One region of the Mesorhizobium sp. B2-4-13 genome, then DNA from elsewhere that is predicted to be linked to it. Evidence: predicted binding sites of a transcription regulator. Region 1 holds the regulator's gene; the other holds the start of a gene.
What was found. The regulator PhoB, encoded in region 1, activates phosphate uptake and scavenging genes when phosphate is short. The targets are predictions, from matches to a motif close to TGTCATNNANCTGTCAT.
Positions count from the first base shown of each region.

Region 2: a site for PhoB is predicted at 3,038-3,054, ahead of FJ936_RS23140 (PhoX family phosphatase). Genes of this name have one in related genera too.

Region 1 covers NZ_VFVB01000007.1:83,826-94,489, reverse strand. The annotation lists gene FJ936_RS19775 (CHASE domain-containing protein) at 1-1,623, opposite strand; gene FJ936_RS19770 (ATP-binding cassette domain-containing protein) at 1,764-2,588, opposite strand; gene FJ936_RS19765 (sugar ABC transporter permease) at 2,599-3,951, opposite strand; gene xylF (D-xylose ABC transporter substrate-binding protein) at 4,188-5,228, opposite strand; gene FJ936_RS19755 (ROK family protein) at 5,495-6,730, shown strand; gene phoB (phosphate regulon transcriptional regulator PhoB) at 6,733-7,422, opposite strand; gene phoU (phosphate signaling complex protein PhoU) at 7,442-8,149, opposite strand; gene pstB (phosphate ABC transporter ATP-binding protein PstB) at 8,175-8,978, opposite strand; gene pstA (phosphate ABC transporter permease PstA) at 8,975-9,826, opposite strand; gene pstC (phosphate ABC transporter permease subunit PstC) at 9,830-10,664, opposite strand, start outside.
Region 2 covers NZ_VFVB01000009.1:87,099-97,762, reverse strand. The annotation lists gene FJ936_RS23150 (NAD(P)/FAD-dependent oxidoreductase) at 1-581, shown strand, start outside; gene FJ936_RS23145 (hypothetical protein) at 614-838, opposite strand; gene FJ936_RS23140 (PhoX family phosphatase) at 972-2,975, opposite strand; gene FJ936_RS23135 (hypothetical protein) at 3,252-3,734, shown strand; gene FJ936_RS23130 (response regulator transcription factor) at 3,852-4,514, opposite strand; gene FJ936_RS23125 (sensor histidine kinase) at 4,511-5,902, opposite strand; gene FJ936_RS23120 (hypothetical protein) at 6,071-6,412, shown strand; gene FJ936_RS23115 (phosphatase PAP2 family protein) at 6,421-7,125, shown strand; gene FJ936_RS23110 (helix-turn-helix transcriptional regulator) at 7,400-7,678, shown strand; gene FJ936_RS23105 (SulP family inorganic anion transporter) at 7,740-9,470, shown strand; gene FJ936_RS23100 (DNA-3-methyladenine glycosylase) at 9,460-10,065, opposite strand; gene FJ936_RS23095 (LysR family transcriptional regulator) at 10,072-10,664, opposite strand, start outside.

The sequences.
Region 1 (10,664 bases):
TCAGCCGGCCAGTGGAATTTTGATTTCCACCTTGAGGCCATCGGCCTGAAAATCGCGTCTGATCGTGCCGCGCAGCTCGCGCGTGACATTGAGATCGATCAGCTTGGTGCCGAATCCCGTCCGCGATGGCGCCTCTACCCTCTTCTTCCCCGCCTCCCGCCAGTTCAGCGCCAGCGTCCGCTCGCGCCCCCGCCCTTCCAGCGACCAGTTCACCTTGAGAGCGCCAACGAAATTGCCGGCTTCGCCGTATTTCAGCGCGTTGGTGGCGAGTTCATGAAAGGTCAGCCCAAGCGCCTGCGTCGTTGTTTCATCGAGCAGCACCTCCGGGCCTGACAGGAGCCCGTCCGGCAGTTCCTTGCCGAACACCTGGCCAAGCTCGATGCGCAGCAGATCAGCAAGGTCGGCTTTCTGCCAGCGCGAGCGCGTCAACATGTCCTGCGAGGCGGCCATCGCCTGCAGCCTGGCCGAGAAGGAAGCGGAAAACTCATTGACGTCGGTTGCCCGCGAAGCCGTCTGCCGCGCGATCGCCAGCACCCTGGTGATGGAGTTCTTGATGCGATGCTTCATCTCCTGCAGCATCAGGTCCTTTTCGAGCAGGCTTTTTTCCGTCGTCTCGTGCAAGGCCGACACTGCGTCATAGGCTCGCTCCTGATAGCGCGCCACCAGCGCGATGGCGCCTGCCAGGAGCAGGCCGAACAGCCCCAGCATCACGGGGATGGCGCGCGAAGAGGGTTGCGAGAAGGCGCTGGTTGGCCTGAACAATACCGTCCAAGGGCGTCCCGCCACGGTCATCTTGCGGGTGACCAGCAGCCGGTCTCCCAGGGATGAGGCCGGTGGCGTCTCCGAGCGGAACAACAGGTTGTCGCCGTTCACCGCTCCATCATAGATCTCGGTGTTGACCGGCAGCAGCGGCGCACGGCTGAGCGCGATCTGGAACAGGTCCCGGGCCCGAAAGGCCGCATAGAGAAAGCCGGCGGTCGAGGACCGCGATGCGTTGATGACCTCCGGTGCGGTTTCCACATTGAGCCGCACATAGACCAGGAAGCCCGTGAAAGTCTGCGCCACGCCCGTGCCCTGGCCGAGTTGCACCAGCCCGCTCGCATGCTGCTGGTCATCGGCCATGGCTTTTTCGATCGCCGCACGCCGCACCGGCTCGCTGAACATGTCATAGCCGATGATGGTCTGGTTGGACGGATCGAGCGGCTCGAAAAGCGCGATCGGCGTGCGCCAGGCCTGCGTCGTATCCGGATAGACCGGATGACTGGCGCCGAAATCGTGGAGGGTGTCGCGTTCCACCGCTGCCTCGTCGCCCGTCCTGACCAGCCGCAGGAAGCCGATGCCTCGCAGGCCGGCGAAATTGTTGTCGACATCCAGCGCCTTGAAGAATGCCTTGAACTCGTTCTGGGAAATATCGCCGTTGCGTGCGTCGAACAGGGCCTGTGTCGAGCGCAGCAGCGACAGGTGCAGGTCGATGCGGCTCTCGATCCGGTTGAGGGCGTCATCGGCCGCCCCTTCGAACTTGATGCGGGCGGCTTCCTGCGTCGCGAAATAAGCGAACCCCGCCATGGTCATGCTGATCAGTGCAACGGCAATGAACGCGACGATTGGAAAAAGCTTCTTCAACGGATGATGCGGTCCATGAGCAAAACAGGACCTTTTATGGGCAAGTCGCCGCGCCAACACAATGGTCAGGCCACACCATCGTGATCACTGGCATATCACGTGACCGGCAACGGGGCGTGCCCGAAGCGGCCTGACCGGCCTCAGGCGGCGATCTTCAGCGCGCCCGGCCCCGGTATGGCACCTGGAGGACATTTGCCCAGGATGATCATCCCAAGCACCTCGTCCTGCGTGACGTCAGTCGTGCGGGCGGTACCGACCACCTGGCCATTCTTCATCACGCAGACACGGTCGGCCAGCTCGAACACGTCGTGGATGTCGTGGCTGATCAGGAAGATGCCGATGCCATCGGATTTGAGCTGCCTGACCAACTCGCCGACCTGGGCGGTTTCCTGGGGCCCAAGTGCCGCCGTCGGCTCGTCCATGATCAGGATGCGGGCATTGAACAGGATCGCGCGGGCGATCGCCACCGATTGCCGCTGACCGCCTGACAGCTTGATCACCGGCTCCTTGAAGCGCTGGAAGCGGGGATTGAGCCGCCCCATCACCTTGCGCGCCTCGGCCTCCATGGCGACGTCGTCGAGCGTGCCCCAGGCGGTCATCAGTTCGCGGCCGAGGAACAGGTTGGCGGCGGCATCGACATTGTCGGCCAGCGCCAGCGTCTGGTAGATCGTCTCGATACCGTATTTCTTGGCGTCGCGCGGGTTGGAAATCGCTGCCTCCTCGCCATTGACGAAGATCTGGCCCGCATCGCGCTTGTAGGCGCCGGACAGGATCTTGATCAGCGTCGACTTGCCGGCGCCGTTGTGGCCGAGCAGTGCCACGACCTCGCCGGGGAAAAGATCGATCGAGGCGTCGTCGACGGCGCGGATGCCGCCGAAGGCGATCGAGATGTTGCGCATGTCGACCAGCGGCGTGCCAGTGAGCGCAGTTGTGAGGGCCCTTACGGGAGCGGTTTTGTCAGCCATGGTCGTATCCCTAAACCCGCTTGCGATAGACGGTGTCGAGCCAGACGGCGATGACCAGCACGGCGCCGACGACGATGCTTTGCAACGGCGAATCGACACCGAGCAGCACCATGCCCGACTGCAGCGACTGCATCAGCAATGCACCGAGCATGGCGCCGATGATGGTTCCCGAGCCGCCGGCAAGCGAGGTGCCGCCGATGACGGCCGCGGCAATGACCAGCAGCTCATCCAATGTTCCCAGCACATTGGTGGACGAGTTCTGCCGGGCCGACGAAATGGCGGCGGCGATCGTGGCCAGCACGCCCATGATCATGAACACCTTCATGGTGATCCAGCGCGTGTTGATGCCGGCGAGATTGGCCGCTTCCGGATTGCCGCCGATAGCAAAGACATAACGGCCGAAACGGGTGCGGTTGGTGATGAAGGTCATGACCAGACCGACGGCGACCGCCATCAGCACCGGTATGGCGATGCCGTGGGCGATGAACAGCCCGCCCTCCGGCACGGTGATGTTGTTGGCGGCCGCGTACCGGTTCACGATCCCGATCGGCCATGGATAGGAGTTGGCTAGCCAGACCGCGCCCATGATGACGGCGCAGGTGACGACGCCGAGCAGCGTCTCGGCCCAGATCGGCCGCAGGGGGAAGCGGAAGCGCTTGCGCTGAACCCGCCCGTTGAACAGCGCGAACACCACGGCCAGGCAGGCGACGATGCCGACGACCCAGCTCCAGGTGGCGCCGATCGATCCGGCCGGTCCGCCGCCCATAAGCTGGAACGTGGCGTCGAGCGGTGCCACCGTCTGGCCTGACGTGACCCACCAGGCGGCGCCGCGCCAGACCAGCAGGCCACCCAGCGTGACGATGAAGGCCGGCACTTCGAGATAGGCGATGACGAAGCCCTGGAAGGCGCCGATCAAAAGCCCGAGCGCCAGACCGATGACCAGTGCCAGGACCCAGATCCATGGGTTGCCGAGTTCAAGTCCTACGAACCGAACCAGGAAATGTACCTGCGCAAAGCCCATGACCATGCCGATCAAGCCCTCGGCGGAACCGACGGACAGGTCGATGTTGCGCATGACGATGACCAGCACCATGCCGCAGGCCATGATGGCGACCGCGGACGTCTGCACCGACAGGTTCCACAGATTGCGTGGCGTGAGGAACGTGCGGCTGTCGAAATCGAGCGGATTGACACCAAGACGCAGGCTCGAAATCACATGCAGCGCGACCCAGATCAGCAGCAGCGCGCCGATCATGCCGAGCATGCGGGTATCGATCTCGGTCGCCTTCAGGAAACGCGCGACCGCGCCGAGTTCCGACGCACGCGCCGTATCGGCCTGCGAGGTTGAGGTCGTGTCGGTCATGATGTCCTCCCAGCGGCTTGCCGTCTGACGCGGAGCCGGACCAGAGCCCAGAAGTTAGCCGCCAGCGGCGGAAACACAAATCTTGTCGGGAAAACGCCGCGGCTTGGAAGCAATTCCAGGAAAAGTGCGTAAGGGTTTTTGTCCGGAATTGCGAAGACAAGGAAATTGGAACGGCCAGTGTTCAGAACACTGACCGTTCCACGCCGCGGCGTTTCCGACTTTTCAGGCGATCAAGCTCAGTTGCAGGCCGCGACGCTGCCCGCGGCAACGCCCGTGCAGACTTCGTCCTTCTTGATCCAGCCGGCGTCGATGACGAGGTTGAGATTGTCCTTGGTGATGGCCACCGGGGTCAGGAACAGCGACTTGACGGTGTTGCCGCCAGGCGTCGTGAAGTCCTTCACGCCGGCGATGTCGGTCATCTTCTTGCCGTCGGCGAGTTGCGAGGCGATCTCGGCGGCGTTCTTGCCGAGTTCGCGCGCGTCCTTCCACACCGACACGGTCTGGGTGCCGAGCGCGATGCGGTTGAGCGCGGCGTGGTCGCCGTCCTGGCCGGAGACCGGCACGGTGCCGGCGAGCCCCTGCGCCGTCAGCGCCGCGACGACGCCGCCGGCGGTGCCGTCATTGGCGGCGACCACGGCGTCCACCTTGTTGTCGTTGGCGGTGAGGAACTGTTCCATGTTCTTCTGGGCGTTGGCGGGCAGCCAGCCGTCCGTATAGGCTTCGCCGACATTCTTGATCTTGCCGCTGTCTATGGCCGCCTTCAGCACTTCCATCGAGCCCGAGAACAGGAAGTCGGCATTCGGATCGGCGCCGGAGCCCTTGATGAAGACGTAATTGCCCTCAGGCTTCACCTTGAACACTTCGCGGGCCTGCATGCGGCCAACTTCCTTGTTGTCGAAGGTCAGGTAGAAGACGTCCTTGTTCTCGATCAGGCGGTCATAGCCGACGACCGGAATGCCCTCGTCGAGCGCCTTCTGTACCGCCGGGCCGATGGCCGACGCGTCCTGCGCCAGGATGATCAGCGAATTGGCACCCTGCGAAATCAGGCTCTCGACATCGGTCAGCTGCTTGCCGGGATTGGACTGCGCATCGGCGGAAATGTACTTGTCGCCCGCGGCCTCGATCGCCTTCTTCATGGCCGCCTCGTCGGTCTTCCAGCGCTCCTCCTGGAAGTTGGACCACGACACGCCGATGACCTTGTCCTTTGCCTGCGCGACCGACGCCAGCGTCAGCGACATGGCGACACCCGCCAGAATGGCGACTGTGAATCTCTTCATGATATCCTCCCTGCGCCCGCGTGTGGCGCGACCAAACTGGCCCTAAGGCCGGCACAAAGGCCCTAATTTTTTCGAGCCTCGAAAAAACACTGGTCCATCGCCGGAACACTGTCAACATCGATTCTGACGGATTTTGAGGTGCCGGAAGCCTTTTTTCGAGCCCCGCAATAAATAAATGACAGCCCCAGCCGCTTCTGCCAGTATTCGACCCGTTGCCGGAGGTGTTCGAGGGGGCGTCAAGAACCGCGGCGACGGGGAGGGAAATCATGTCGGTCGGAATCCGCCACGACGATCTGCGCCGGCGCAACCGCGCAATGGTGATTGGAGCCGTGCGCCGGGGTGGCCAGCCCTCGCGCACCGAGATCGCCGCCACCACCGCCCTGAGCCACTCGACCATATCGGCGATATCAGCCGACCTGATCGGCGAAGGTATCCTGAGCGAAGGCAAGCCGAACGAGGCCGGCTCACTGAAACGCGGCCGGCCGCAGGTTGGCCTTGGTCTCAACCCCGAGGCCGCGGCGGTCATGACCGTGGTGCTGTCGCTGAATTTCCTCTCCGTCGCCGTCATCGACTACGCCGGCCAGGTGATATCGGAGGAGCAGCGCCGGCTGGACACGCTGACCATGTCCCGCGAGGCGCTGATCGGCGAATGCGTGGCCATCGTCCGCCGCCGCCTCGAAGATCCCGACCTCGACGTCGCCAGCATCGCCCGCATCGCGCTGGCGATCCAGGGTATCACCGACACCGAGGCGCGCGCCATGCTGTGGTCGCCGATCACGCCGCAGACGGACATTGCCTTCGCCGACATACTCGAAGCCGAATTCGGCATCCCCGCCACCATGGAGAACGACTGCAACATGATGGCTGTGGCGCTGCGCTGGCGCGACCCCGAGCGCTACCGCGACGACTTCATCGCCATCCTGCTCTCGCACGGCATCGGCATGGGGCTGGTGCTGAAGGGCGAGCTGTTCACCGGCACCCATTCCTCGGGCGGCGAGTTCGGCCACATGATCCATCGCCCCGGCGGCGCGCTCTGCCGCTGCGGGCGGCGCGGCTGCGTCGAGGCCTATGCCGGCAACTATGCCATCTGGCGTAATGCAGGACAGCTGGGTGAGGACGCCAAACCGGTCGACGTCAGCGACGCCGACATGCGCGCATTGGCGGCTACGGCGCGCGAAAGAGACGGACCGGAGCGCGAGGCCTATCGCAAGGCCGGCGAGGCGCTGGGCTATGGCCTTGGCAGCCTGTTCGCGCTGATCGATCCGGCGCCGGTTGCGATGGTCGGCGTCAGCGCCGCCGCCTTCGATCTGATCGAGCCGGCCTTGCGCGAGGCCATCGCCCAGACCGCCGGCGGCCAGCATTCGAAATCGATTTCCTTCGATACAGAGCCGAACGAATTGCCGCTGATCCGCGAGGGCTGCGCCATGCGCGCGCTCACCTTCGTCGACCAGGAGATTTTCGCGCCGGGCGTGCAGGTGAGATCCGGCAAGAACGTGGCCTGATCTCAATCCTCGCGGATTGCGTAGCCTGCGCCACGGATGGTGCGTATCACATCGGGCATGCGGCCATTGTTGACCGCCTTGCGCAGGCGGCCGACATGCACATCCACGGTGCGCTCGTCGATGTAGATCGTCTCGCCCCAGACATTGTCGAGCAACTGGCTGCGCGAGAACACGCGGCCGGGATGGCGCATCATGAATTCGAGTAGCCGGAACTCGGTCGGTCCGAGCCGGATCTCGCTCTTCTTGCGATAGACCCGGTGCGATTCGCGGTCGAGCACGATGTCGCCGACCTTGAGCACGCTGGACAGCACTTCCGGTTTGGCGCGGCGCAGCAGCGCCTTGACCCGGGCCATGAATTCCGGCGTCGAGAACGGCTTGACCAGATAGTCGTCGGCGCCGGTCGAGAGGCCGCGCACGCGATCGCTCTCCTCGCCGCGCGCCGTCAGCATGATGATCGGCAGTCGCTCCGTCTCGGGCCGCATGCGCAGGCGCCGACAGAGTTCGATGCCGGAAACCGCCGGCACCATCCAGTCGAGCACCAGCAGGTCGGGCACGTTTTCCTGGAGGCGTATCTCGGCTTCGTCGCCGCGTGTCACCACCTCGACCTGGTAACCCTCGGACTCCAGGTTGTAGCGGAGGAGCACGCCCAGCGGCTCCTCGTCCTCCACCACCATGATGCGTGGCGCGATCATCGATCGATCATCCCTGCCGTCAAGCCGCCGGCACCGACATCGCCGTCTCGTCCTGCTTCGGACGGTTGGCGGGCAGTTGCGTGCCGGTCAGCACATAATACGCATTCTCGGCGATGTTGGTCACATGGTCGCCGATGCGTTCGAGATTCTTGGCGCAGAACAAAAGATGCGTACAAGCCGTGATGTTGCGGGGATCCTCCATCATGTAAGTCAGGAGTTCGCGGAAGACCGAAGTGTATTTGACGTCGATGCGTTCGTCGTCATTCCTGAGCTTGGCGAGGGCGGCGGCATCGCCGGCCGCATATTCCTCGACGACGCCCTGCACCTGGATCAGCACCAGCTGCGCCATGGAGTCGATGGAATGCGACAAGTCGCGCGGCGTGGCGGTGAGGCCTACCGAGCCGACGCGCTTGGCGATGTTCTTGGCAAGGTCGCCGATGCGTTCGAGATCGCCCGCCATGCGGATCGAGCCGACGACATGACGCAGATCGTCGGCCATCGGCTGGCGCTTGGCGATCAGGGTGATGGCGCGATCATCGAGTTCGCGCTGGCGCGCGTCCATGATGGCGTCGTCGGAGACGACGCGCTGTGCCAGCGCGTTGTCGGAATTCAGCAGCGCCTTGGTGGCGCCGCCGACCATCGTGCCGGCGAGATCGCCCATGTCGCTGATCAGCTTGCTGATCTGTCCGAGATCCTCGTCGAAGGCTGCGACTGTGTGTTCGGCCATGATCCTGGTCCTCGTATGCGTGAGATCAGCCGAAGCGGCCGGTGATGTAGTCCTGCGTGCGCTTCTCGCGAGGCGACGTGAAGATCTTCTCGGTCTTGTCGAATTCGACCAGCTCGCCCAGATACATGAAAGCCGTCTGCTTCGAGACGCGCGCGGCCTGCTGCATGTTGTGGGTGACGATGACGATCGTGTAGTCGGCCTGCAACTCGTCGATCAATTCCTCGATCTTGGCGGTCGACAATGGGTCGAGCGCCGAGGCCGGTTCGTCGAGCAGGATGACCTCCGGCTTGACCGCCACGGTGCGGGCGATGCAAAGCCGCTGCTGCTGGCCGCCCGACAGGCTGAGGCCGCTGGCATTGAGCTTGTCCTTGACCTCGTTCCACAGCGCGGCGCGTTTCAACGCCTGCTCGACACGGCCGTCCATCTCGGCCTTGCCGATCTTCTCATAGAGCCTGACGCCGAAGGCGATATTCTCATAGATCGACATCGGGAACGGCGTCGGCTTCTGGAACACCATGCCGATCTTGGTGCGCAACAGGTTGAGGTCCTGCGAGCGGTCGAGAACGTTCTGGCCGTCGAGCAGCACCTGACCCTCGGCGGTCTGCTTGGGGTAGAGCTCGTAGATGCGGTTGAAGACGCGCAGCAGCGTCGACTTTCCGCAACCCGACGGTCCGATGAAGGCCGTCACGCTGCGCTCGGGCAGCGACAAGGTGATGTCTTTCAGCGCCTTCGACTGGCCGTAGTAGAAATTGAGGTTCTTGACCTCGATCTTCGCCTTGGCGGCTGCCTCTGTCGCAATCGTCATGTCTGGAGACAACATCTGGCTCATTTGTCCTCTCTGCGTCCGGTCAGGCTGCGCGCAAAGATGCTGAGCGCGAGAACCGTCAATGTGATTATGAGTGCGCCGGTCCACGCCAGTTGCTGCCACTCCTCGTAAGGGCTGAGAGCGAACTGGAAGATGGTCACCGGCAGGCTGGCCATCGGCGCATTGAGATTGCTCGACCAGAACTGGTTGTTGAGCGCTGTGAAGAGTAGCGGCGCCGTCTCGCCGGAAATGCGGGCAATGGCCAGCAATATGCCGGTGACGATGCCGGACATCGCCGCGCGGTAGGCCACCGAACGGATCACCACCCAGCGCGGCGCGCCAATCGCCGTGCCGGCCTCGCGCAAAGCGTTCGGCACAAGGTTGAGCATGTCCTCGGTGGTACGCACCACGACGGGAATGACCAGGATGGCCAGTGCCACGGCACCGGCGATGGCCGAGAAATGCCCCATCGGCCGTACCATCAATTCGTAGACGAACAGGCCGATGATGATTGAGGGCGCCGACAGCAGGATGTCGTTGATAAAGCGCACCACGGTGGTGAGCTTCGAAAAGCGGCCATATTCGGCCATGTAGGTGCCGGCCAGCACGCCGATCGGCGTGCCGACGACGATGCCGATAATGGTCATCACGATGCTGCCGTAGATGGCGTTGAGCAGGCCACCGGCATCACCGGGCGGCGGGGTCATTTCCGTGAACACTGAGAGCGAAACGCCCGACAGGCCCTTATAGAGCAGCGCGCCGAGGATCAGCGCCAGCCAGGCAAGGCCGATGCCGGCGGCGATGACGCAGAGCGTCATCATCACGCCGTTCTTGCGCTTGCGGCTCTGGTGAAGCGATGCGGCTGTCGACATCGGTCAGACTCCGGTACGGGCATCGATGCGCATCAGCATGTAGCGGGCGACGGCAAGGATGAGGAAGGTGATGACGAACAGGATCAGGCCGAGCGCCACCAACGAGGAAGTGTAGAGATCGCCGACGGCTTCGGTGAATTCGTTGGCGATGGTTGCCGAGATCGTCGTTGCCGGCGCGAACAGCGAGGCGCTGATCCGGTGGGCGTTGCCGATGACGAAGGTGACCGCCATGGTTTCACCGAGTGCACGGCCGAGCGCAAGCATGACGCCGCCCATGATGCCGATGCGGGTGTAGGGGACGACGACCCGGCGTGTTACCTCCCAGGTCGTGCAGCCAATGCCGTAGGCGGACTCCTTCAGCACCGGCGGCACCGTATCGAACACATCCTTGGTGATCGAGGTGATGAAAGGCAGGATCATGATGGCCAGGATCATCGCCGAGGTCAGCAGGCCGATGCCATAAGGAGGCCCGGCAAACAGGCTGTTAAGGCCGGGAATGCCGTGGAACACGTTGATGATGAAAGGTTGCACTGTCGTCTGCAGGAACGGTGCCAGCACGAACAGGCCCCAGATGCCGTAGATGATCGAGGGGATGCCGGCCAGCAGTTCCACGGCCATGCCGATCGGGCGCCGGAGCGGACGCGGGCAAAGCTCGGTGAGAAAAATGGCGATGCCGATACCGAGCGGCACAGCGATCAGAATGGCGATGGCCGAAGTGATGATGGTGCCATAGATCGGCGCCAGGGCGCCGAATTTCTCGGTGACGGGATTCCAGCTCTCGGTGGTCAGAAAGGAGAAGCCGAAGGTCGACAGTGCCTGCCAGGAACCGGCGAACAGC
Region 2 (10,664 bases), on a different contig from region 1:
GGCTGTCGGCCCGCAACGGCCCCGCCCTTTTGCCCAAGCGCGTCGGCAAGATCGCCGTGCACCGCCTCTCGCCGCTCATGGCGCGCCTGCCGCTGCGCGTCGCCGATGCGGTGATGGCGGTGACGCAGCGCCTGGTGTTCGGCGATCTCACCAAATTCGGCGTGCCGCCCGCGCCCGCGGGCGGCGCCAGCCGCCTGACCTCGGACTATACCGCGATCGCCGCCGACGATGGCGCCGTCGATGCCATCAAATCGGGCAGGATCGTGGTGGTGCCCGGGGTACGGGAGTTCACCCGCGACGGCGTCATCCTGGCCAATGGCAGCCTGATCGCTCCCGACATCGTCATTGCCGCGACGGGCTACCGCACCGGGCTGGAGCGGATGGTCGGCAATCTCGGCGTGCTCGACGAGAAGGGCGTTCCGCTCTTCAACGGGGGCCAGGCCGATCCGAAACTGCCCGGCCTGTGGTTCACCGGCATGCGGCCGAGCATCCGCGGCTGCTTTGCCAATGCCGGCATATTGGCCAAGGCGATAGCTGCGCGGATCGCCGGCTCATCCCGCCCCTCCGGCGCCTCACGCTGAGCGACCGCATAGGACAACATTTGCCGTCGGCGTCACGCCGATTTCGGCTCCAGCCGCCGGAAACCGACAGCCTCGGTCAGCATCTCCTCGTCGACCATGCCGGCATTGTAGAGGGCCAGCAAGGTGAGCGCCAATTCACGCGCCTCGACGGATTCGGGATGCGCTTGCCGTCGGCGGCAGGCCTCGTCAAAGACACGTTGCAAGGTGGCCACTTCGTCAGGTTTGAGCAAGCCACGGTCGTAGATCGACTTGGGCATGGCGATGATCTCCTGATCACGATCTAGGGCGCCACGTGTAAATTGCCAATCTTTCCCGAGGCTTGAATATGATATCGCACAAAAGAGAGGCCCCGGATCACCGGAGCCCCTCTCATTTTTGTCTCGCCCGACCTCAGACGGCGATCTTGCCGCCACCCTGTTTGGTGATGGCGACCACCGCCGGCCGCACCGGCATGTCGGGCCTGAAATCGGGCCAGCGGGTCGACAGGTCCTCATAATAGGAGGGCCGGCCGAACGCTTCCCAATCCTCGCCGCCGTCACCCGGATGCTGGACGGCGACAAAGGCGGTCTGGTCGTCCGGCGTAAACAGCGGGCCGCACATTTCGGCGCCGATCGGCACCCGGAAGAACAGTTTCGAGGTCGCCCGCGCCGATCCTTCCGTGTCCACCGCCCACAGGCCGTCGGTGCGGCCGGTTGCCTTCGGGCCCTGGCCGTCGGTGGCGACCCACAGGCGCCCGGCCGAATCGACCGCGCAATTGTCGGGCATGCCGAACCAGCCATGGGCCGTCGTCGCGGTGGAGAAGGTGGCGCCGACGGCGGCCACCGACGGGTCGCCGCATTTCAGCAGCACTTCCCACTTGCCTTTGGTGGCGGCGAAATCGCCCTCGTCCTCGACGATTTCGATGATGTGGCCGAAGGCGTTTTCGGCACGCGGGTTGGCGGCGTCGACCTGATCGGCCTTGCGCTTGGAATTGTTGGTCAGCATGACATAGACCTTGCCGTTGCTGGCATTGGGCTGGATGTCTTCGGGCCGGTCCATCTTGGTGGCGCCAAGGAGGTCGGCGGCGCGACGTGTCTCGATCAGCACGTCGGCCTGGCCGGCAAAACCGTTTTCCGCCGTCAGCGGCCCTTGGCCGAACACGATCGGCATCCATTCGACCGAGCCGTCCTCCGCGAATTTGGCGACATGCAGCGTGCCGTCGTCGAGCATATCCTTGTTGGCCGCGCGGTCGCCGGCGTTGAACATGCCCTTGGTGACGAACTTGTAGACATAGTCGAAGCGCTCGTCGTCGCCGAGATAGAAGACCACTCGACCATCCTTGGCGACGATCGATTCGGCGCCCTCATGCTTGAAGCGGCCCATGGCGGTGCGCTTGCGCGGCACCGAGGCCGGGTCGTTGACATCGACCTCGACGATCCAGCCGAAGCGGTTGGGCTCGTTCGGCTCCTTGGCCAGGCTGAAGCGGTCATAGTGCGCGCCCCATTCATAGGCGCCTTCCGGAATGCCGAGGCGCTTGTAGTTGGCGGCCTCCTTGTGGCCCTCCGGCAGCTCGCCGGAGAAATAGCCATGGATGTTCTCCTCGGACATCACATACGTGCCCCAGGGCGTGACCCCGCCGGCGCAATTGTTGATGGTGCCGAACACCTTGACGCCGGACGGGTCGGCATTGGTCTTGACGCGGTCATGGCCGGCAACCGGGCCCGACAGCGCCATCTCGGTGTTGGCGGTGATGCGGCGGTTGAGCTTGCCGTCGCGAATTGCCCGCCATTTGCCGCCATCCTTGCGGATCTCGACGATGGTGCCGCCATGGGCGGCCATCTCGACATCGACCTGCTCTTTCGAGAGCGGCGCCACCTCGGCCGACTTCTTGCCGTCCTTCTCGACAATCTTGACGATGCCTGGGAACATCAGATGCGGGTTGGTGTATTCGTGGTTGACCACCAGCAAGCCATGCTCGGCCGAGCCATCGAGCGGGATGTAACCGACATAGTCGTTGTTGTAGCCGAACTGCTTGGCCTGGGCTTGCGCCGACTGCTTCGTCGGGTCGAATTCCGGCGAATCGGCAAACAGCGGATCGCCCCAGCGCAGCAAAACGTCGGCGTCGTAGCCCGGCGCGACGTGGTGCTTATCGTCGATACCGGCCTCCAGCTCGTCGAATTTGAACGCTGAGCCTTCCGCGGCGCGGGCATCGTCGGCGGCGATCATGGCCAGCGGGCTGACGGTGGCGGCGATCGCCGAAACGGCAAGCGAACCCTTGAGAAAGCCACGGCGCGAGAACCGCGCGGCGATGATCTCGCCCATGGTGCGGTTCTCGCTGGGATTGTTGGCCGGGCCTTCATTTTGCTCGAGCAGGCTGGTGCGGAATCGGGCGTCGGGAGAGCGATGTTCGGTCATGGGAACCTCTGGCTTGGTTTGGCTGGAGCTTGTTGCCTGTTCGACCGCCTTACGTCAGGCTGATCACATTTTCGTGACATCGTATCTCCGCTGCCGCTCGCTCACGAGACCGATTTTTCACGCCTCGCCTGGGACTTTGGTCCAAGCTTGCGCCTGCAAAGGTCCTGGGGGACAAACGCAACGGTCGGAGGTCGCTTCCGGTCACCACGTCTTTCGGCGATGTTGTTGCACTGCAACGTTGGGGTGGGCGCGCCGGCTCAATCGACGGAGATCAGTATGCGTGGATCGATCACGGCCCGTTGTTGCCGTCTGGCTCTCAGATCGGCGGCCGTCCTGGCGCTGACCATCGCTCCCTATGGAATAGCCTTCCATCGCTTCGTGCCTGGAATCGATGCCGCGACCGCACATGCCGACAAGGGTGGCAACGGCGGTGGCGGTGGGAATGGCGGTGGCGGTAACAGCGGTGGCGGTGGCGGCAACAGCGGCAATGGAGGAAACAGCGGCAACGGCAATAGCGGTAACAGCGGCGGCGGGAATAGCGGAAAGGGTAAGGGCCAGGGCAACCAGAGCACAAGCCATGTCAACGCCACGACCGGCGACACGGTCGACGTGGACGGCAACAAGATTACAGTTCAGCACCCGGATGGCTTGACGGAAAAAATCGAGAACGGCCGTTTCAGCATGAAGGATAAGCTCGGCCGCACGATCATCGATCGCCGTGCCACACCGGCCGACGCCAGCCGTCTCAAGGCGCTTTGAATTTCGGCCCTATGAATTTCGCCTTGTGAAGCTGGTCAACAGGCAACGACCAGTTTCACACGTCACCTCCGCCGCCCCCCGGCGGAGGTGACCTCGTTTCGCGGCGTTCCACGATGGCTACGAACGGTCCCTGTCGCGGTCGCGAAACTCGCGCATGATGAGGGCCGCTTCAGTACGATTTCGCACGTTGAGTTTCGACAGCACCCCCGTCATGTGATGCTTGACGGTCTTCTCCTGCAGTTCCAGGCGCAAGGCGACTTCCTTGTTGCTCAGTCCCTCCGCCACCAGCCGCAGTATTTCGGTCTGCCGGCCGGTGAGTTGCCGCAGCCGGTCCGCCACGCCGTTGGCGGGCTGCAAGGACTGCACGTCGGAAAGCAGCCGGGCCGACAGCATCGGCGAAAGATAGCTTTCGCCGGCCGCCACGTTGCGCAGGATATCGGCAAGCGCACGCGATCCGACGCCTTTGAGGACATAGCCGAGCACCCCGGCGTTCAAGGCCTTGGTCACATCGGCATTCGCCTCTGAAACGGTCAGCATGACGATCTTCTGGGCGGGATGGTCGGCAAGGATGCTGGCAACCGCGGCCAGGCCGCCGCCCGGCATTGAAATGTCGATGAGCAATATGTCGGGCTGCATGGTCGAGGCGATGCGCTCCGCGTCCTGCGCGGTCGCACCTTCGCCGACCATCTCGAAGCCGCCGATCTCCGACAGGCTGCGCGTCACGCCTTCGCGGAACAGCGGATGATCGTCGACAATGGCAATGCGGATGGCGCCGATCATGCTTGCTCCTCGACCGAAAGACGGATCACCAGCTTCGTGCCTTTCGGCCCTGTGAGTGTTTCGAATTGGCCGCCAATGCTTTCAACCCGCTCCCTGAGGCCGGCAAGGCCCAACCCCTCGGCCCGCGCCGGATCGAAGCCCGGTCCGCCGTCCGATACTTCAACGAAAAGCCTACCATTTTTCATGCCTGCACGCACCGCCTGATCCTTGCCCCGTCCGTGGCGGTAGGCATTGTTCAGCCCCTCCTGCACGAAGCGATAGATGCTGATCTTCTCAGAAGCGCCGGGCTCCGGCAAATGTCTCGGCATCGTAAGCGTCACCGATGTGCCCGTCCGGCGCTCGTGTTCTTCGACGGCCAGCCGCAGCACGTCCGCCGCCGCCGCCGTTTCTATCTGCGGCAGGACCAGGCCGGTGCAGATGCCGCGTATCTCGCGCATCGCATCCTCCAGTGTCTTGCGGATCATGGCGATTTCGGTCGAGCGGCCTTCGCTGCCATGCCCGTCGCCGGTAAACACCGGACTGTCCATGCGCAGCGCGGCCAGCGCCACGAGCTGGGCAGGGCCGTCATGCAGGTCGGCGCCGATCCGACGCAGATATCTTTCGTTGAGCGCGGTGGCGCGGCGGGACGCCCGCTGCACACGATGCCGCAAGGCGCTGTTCTGCGTCACCAAGCCCTGCAGCTCGGACACCTGGCGGCGCAGCGCCCCGCGCTGGTCGTCGATAATGCGGCTGCCGCGCAGGACGATGCCCGACAGTAGCAGAAATGCTGTCAAGGTGGTGCCGGCCACGACCAGCCAGCTCGACAGCAGGGCGGAAGCCAGGGTAGCCTTGAAATCGCTGGCGACCTCGTAGAATTCGGTGACGGCGACCACTTCGCCGGACCAGGGCTCGCGCACTGGATTGTAGATCTCGAGCAACGGCACACCCGCGGCCCGCTCCTTGTCTTCGTTCTCGTCGAACGTATCGAACTGGGCAACGACGCTGCCCTGGAAGGCAGAACGCAGATTGTCGTTCAGGTCGAAGCGGCGACCCGTCAAAGCCGAGTCCTTCGCATAGAGGATCGTGCCGTCGCGGCGCCAGAGCCTGAAGGATGCCAGGCGTTTGCCGAGCGCGCCCTGGCCGAGCGTCTCGTCGAGCGCCTGCTTGACGGATGCGCTGAGCTCCTCGCTCTTGCGCAGGTCGGGCAGCAGCGGCGCAATCACGCTGTCGACATAGAGCGCCGTCGTGGCGGCCGAATTGCGAGTGACGCCGTCCCGGATCTGCGTCGTCACCCAGGTCCCGACGATCACCATGACGACCAGCAGCCCAAAACCGCCGGCAACGACGAATTGCAGGGCAAGGGAAAGCTCGCTCCAGCGCCGCGCCAAGTTCTGAAAAATACGAATCATGAACCCCTGACCGCCCCTCTATCGACAGGCTGGGCGATTCCGGCACATTGAGCTTCAGTCTCGCCGTTGCCAAGACCCTCGTTTGAACGACGTCGCTTGACGTTCCGGCACGCTTCGGAAACAAGGTCGGCGATATCAGGCAAAAGGCGCTTCGAGGGGGACGGGACGTTGAGTTTTTCGGGACTTCTGCAGCTCGGCTTTTCGACGGTGATCTTCCTCCTGGCGGCGACCGCCGCCAAGCAATGGGGGCTGGCGCCCAGCCTCGGCAAGATCCTGCTGACGCTGGCGCTCTATTCGCTGGGCAATCTGATCATGCTGCGGTTGATCCGCGAGTTCGGCATGTCGGTATCGTTCAGCCTCTCGGCGGTGATCCAGCTGGTTTCGGTCAATGTCGTTGCGCTGGTGTTCTTCGGCGAGCGCGTCAACGCGCTGCAGGCGGCCGGCATCGCGCTGGCAATCGCAGCCGTGGCGCTGATCACGCTTGGGCCCTATCTGCAAGGGCGGATGTAACGGTGCCGATGAAGAACGCCGCGAAAGCTCTGCTCAATCGGGTCGAATTCCCGGTGCTGCTGGCCGGCCTGGTCATCGCCGGTGGGCTGTGGGCGTTCGAGGAATTGATGGAGGTGGCACGGGCCACCACGCCGCACGCCTTCGATACCGAAATCCTGCTTGCATTCCGCCAGGCCGGTCAACCGGCGATCCCGATCGGTCCGCCATGGCTGGAAGGCGCGATGCGCGACATCACCAGCCTCGGCAGCTCCAGTGTTCTGGTGCTGATCACGGCGGCGACGATCATCTATCTGCTGTTGATCCGCCGCCCGGCGACGGCGCTTCTCATGTTCGTTGCCGTGGCGGGCGGCCAGGTGCTGTCGAGCCTGCTGAAAGCCGGCGTCGACCGGCCGCGCCCGGAACTGGTTTCGCATCTTGTCAACGAGACGTCGCTTTCCTTCCCGAGCGGCCATGCCATGCTGTCGGCGGTGACCTACCTCACGCTCGGTTCGCTGGCGGCGCGCTTCCTGCCGGGCCGGACAACCAAGGTCTACGTGCTGTTCCTGGCGGTGCTGACGACAGTGCTGGTCGGCGTCAGCCGCATCTATCTCGGCGTCCACTGGCCCTCTGATGTGCTGGCGGGCTGGTGTGCCGGCTTCGCCTGGGCGATGCTATGCTGGTTGGTGGCGAGGCTTCTGCAACGGCGCAAGGCGGTGAGCGAGGAGCCTGACTGAGTCAGATCAACCTGTTGATGAGGTGCCCTCCGCAGCCCGTCAGTACCAGAACCGTCGACAGCAAGCCTGCCGATATCACCAAGGTCTTGAAAACGTTCACCCGCGTACCCCCTGCTCTGATGCATGCCACCCTACCTGAAATCCTTGGCCGGTATCGAAGAAAATGAGCATCAGGTTGCAGTGGTTACGTTTAGAACTGATATAATGATGCTTGAAGCATGATAATGATGGTATTACACGTTATGTCAGCAGGCTCAGACGGGGATTCCGGCCGATGATCACTGCCGCGCAGATGCGCGCCGCAAGGGCGCTGGCCGGCATCGACCAGAGGACGCTCGCCGAGCGCGCCGGCGTCTCGCTTCCCACCATCCAGCGCATGGAGGCGAGCGGCGGCGTGGTCAGGGGCGTGGTCGATACGCTGATGAAGGTCATCCAGGCTCTCGACGAAGCAGGGGTGGAACTGATCGGCGAGAACCAGGCCAGCGAGCGCGGCGGCAGGGGCGTGCGCCTCAAGCCCGCCATGCCGCCGGAACCCAAGGCCGAGCCGGAATAAGTCGCGACGGCGACCGCCGACAGTCCTGCCGACGATCCCGCCGCTTTTGCAGGGGCAGTCCATGGATCAAGCGCGTCAGGCAGTGCATCAGGCGGTGAAGCCGACATTCTCCGAGCTGTTCACGCCGAAGCTGGTGACGGTCTGGCGGGAGGGCTACCGGCTGCCGCATTTCAAGGCGGATGTCATCGCCGGGCTGACTGTCGCCATCGTCGCGCTGCCGCTGTCGATGGCGATCGCGATCGCTTCGGGCGTGACGCCGGAGCGTGGCCTCTACACTTCCATCGTCGGCGGCTTCATCATCTCGGCCTTGGGCGGCAGCCGCTTCCAGATCGGCGGCCCGGCCGGCGCCTTCATCGTGCTGGTGGCGGCGACGGTGGCGCGCGTCGGCCTCGACGGCCTGCTGCTGGCGACGATGATGGCCGGTGTGTTCCTCATTGCCATCGGCTATCTCCGGCTCGGCACCTACATCAAGTTCATTCCCTATCCGGTCACTGTCGGCTTCACCGCCGGCATTGCCGTCATCATCTTCTCCGGCCAGATCGTCGAACTGTTCGGGCTGACCTTGCCGGGCCGGGAGCCCGGACCGTTCGTGCCCAAGCTGATCGCGCTTGGCGAAGCAGCCGGCACGATCAACCTCGCGGCGACCGGCGTGGCGGCGCTGACCATCGCGACCATCGTCTTGCTGAAGCGCTGGCGGCCGAAATGGCCGGCCATGTTGATCGCCATCGGGCTCGCCTCGCTGGTCGTGGCGCTGTTGGCGTTGCCGGCCGAGACGATCGGCACGCGCTATGGCGGCATTCCGCGCAGCCTGCAATGGCCTGGCATGCCACCCGTCAGCTTCGGCAGGATGCTCGACGTCTTGCCGGACGCCATCGCCTTCGCGCTGCTCGGCGCCATCGAATCGCTGCTGTCGGCCGTCGTCGCAGACGGCATGACGGGCCGGCGGCACCGCTCGAATTGCGAGTTGGTGGCGCAGGGCTTCGCCAATGTCGCGTCCGCTTTGTTCGGCGGCATCTGCGCCACCGGCACCATCGCCCGCACCGCCACCAATGTGCGGGCCGGCGCGCACGGCCCGGTCTCGGGCATGGTCCATTCGGGAATCCTGCTGGTGCTGATGCTGGTGGCGGCGCCGCTTGCCAGCTACATCCCGCTCGCGGCCCTTGCCGGCGTCCTGGCGGTGGTCTGCTGGAACATGGTCGAGAAACAAGCCTTCGCCACGCTGCTCAAGGCATCGCGCGGCGATGCGCTGGTGCTGATAGCGACCTTCCTCATCGTCGTCTTCCGCGATCTGACCGAAGGCATCGTCGTCGGCTTCGCGCTCGGCTCGATCCTGTTCATCGACCGCATGGCCAAGTCCGTCGCGGTCGAGGCGGACCTGGCGCAGGACGATGTCGCCGACAGCGCCGGCGGCGCCCGCGCCTATGATTCCGCGGAGGCAAGCGACGCCGACACCGTCGTCTACCGCATCTCGGGCGCCTTCTTCTTCGGTGCCGCGTCCACTGTCGGCAGCGTGCTCGACCGCATCGCCGACCAGCGCCGCAACTTCGTGCTCGACTGTTCGGCCGTGCCGCTTTTCGATTCGACGGCGGCCAATGTCATCGAAAGCGCGGCCCACAAGGCGGGGCGCGCTGGCGTGCGCTTCATCATTTCGGGCGCCTCGCCGCAGATCCGGCGCATGCTGATCAACCACGGCGTCAAGCCGCCGCTGGTGACCTATGCCGCGTCGATCCGCGACGCGCGGGGCCAATTGGCGGGGAAACAAGAGGCGGAGCAGCCGTCTCTCAGCGATTGAGCGATGCCGGGCCGCTGACGAACGGACTTTCTTTGACGTAGAACCGCAGCAGGCGGTCGGCGTCCTTCGAAATGCCGATTCTGATGCCCTGTCCGATCGCGCCGGGCTCACATTCGTCCTGAGCGAGCCACAGCGGGCCTTCCCGGCACAGGTCGATCCCGTCGAGCGAACGATCGATCCGCAACGCCGCAGCCAGCCTTCCGGGACCGCGCGCCAGGTCGCGCAGGCGCTCGACGCCTCGGTTCAGCCGCATGATCGCGACGCCTTCCAGCGGTTCCAGCGCCCGGATCAGCACGCCGGTTCCGACCCCTTTCGTCTCGCTCGAGACATTCAGCATGAAGGAGGTGCCATAGGCGAGGTAGACATAGGCGTGCCCGGCTTCGAGAAACAGCGACCGGTTGCGCGGCGTCATCCCTCGAAAGCCGTGCCCGGCCGCATCACCGACGACATAGGCTTCCGTCTCGACGATGCGGCCGCTGACCCTGCCTTCGGGCAAGTCGCGCACCACCAGCTTGCCTAGGAGAAACCGGGCGAGCGCGGCCGTATCGTCCGGCAGCTCCTCTCGCGCGAGCGGACGGGGAGCGATCATGGTCATGTCTGTCTAGGCGTCCGTGTGGCGCAACGCATTGGCGATCACCGCGAAGGCAGGCGAGTTCTGCCGCCGGGTCGGATAATAGAGATAATAGCCGGGGAATAGCGGGCACCATTCATCGAGCATCAGCACCAGCCGGCCCGACCGGATGTCGTCGGCCACCAAATTCTCCGGCACGTAGCCGATTCCAAATCCGCTCAACGTCGCGTCGATCATCGCGACCGACGAATTGAAGGTCAGCTGTCCGTCGACGCGCACTCTCAGCTCTCGCCCGTCCCTGGCGAATTCCCATGCGTAAAGGCCGCCCGACCGCGACTGGCGGTGGTTGATGCAATCATGCTGGACGAGGTCCTGAGGCGTACCGGGCGCCGGATGCCGAGCGAGGTAGTCGGGGGATGCGACGACGACCAGCCGCCAGTCGGGGCTGATGCGAATGGCGATCATGTCCTTGTCGACACTTTCCCCAAGCCGCACGCCGGCATCGAACCGCTCCTCGACGATGTTGCGGAAGCCGTTGTCGATATTCAGTTCGACATGGATGTCGCGGTAATGCCGCAGCACCGGTTTCAGCTTCGGCCAGACCATCCAGTCCAGCGCATGGT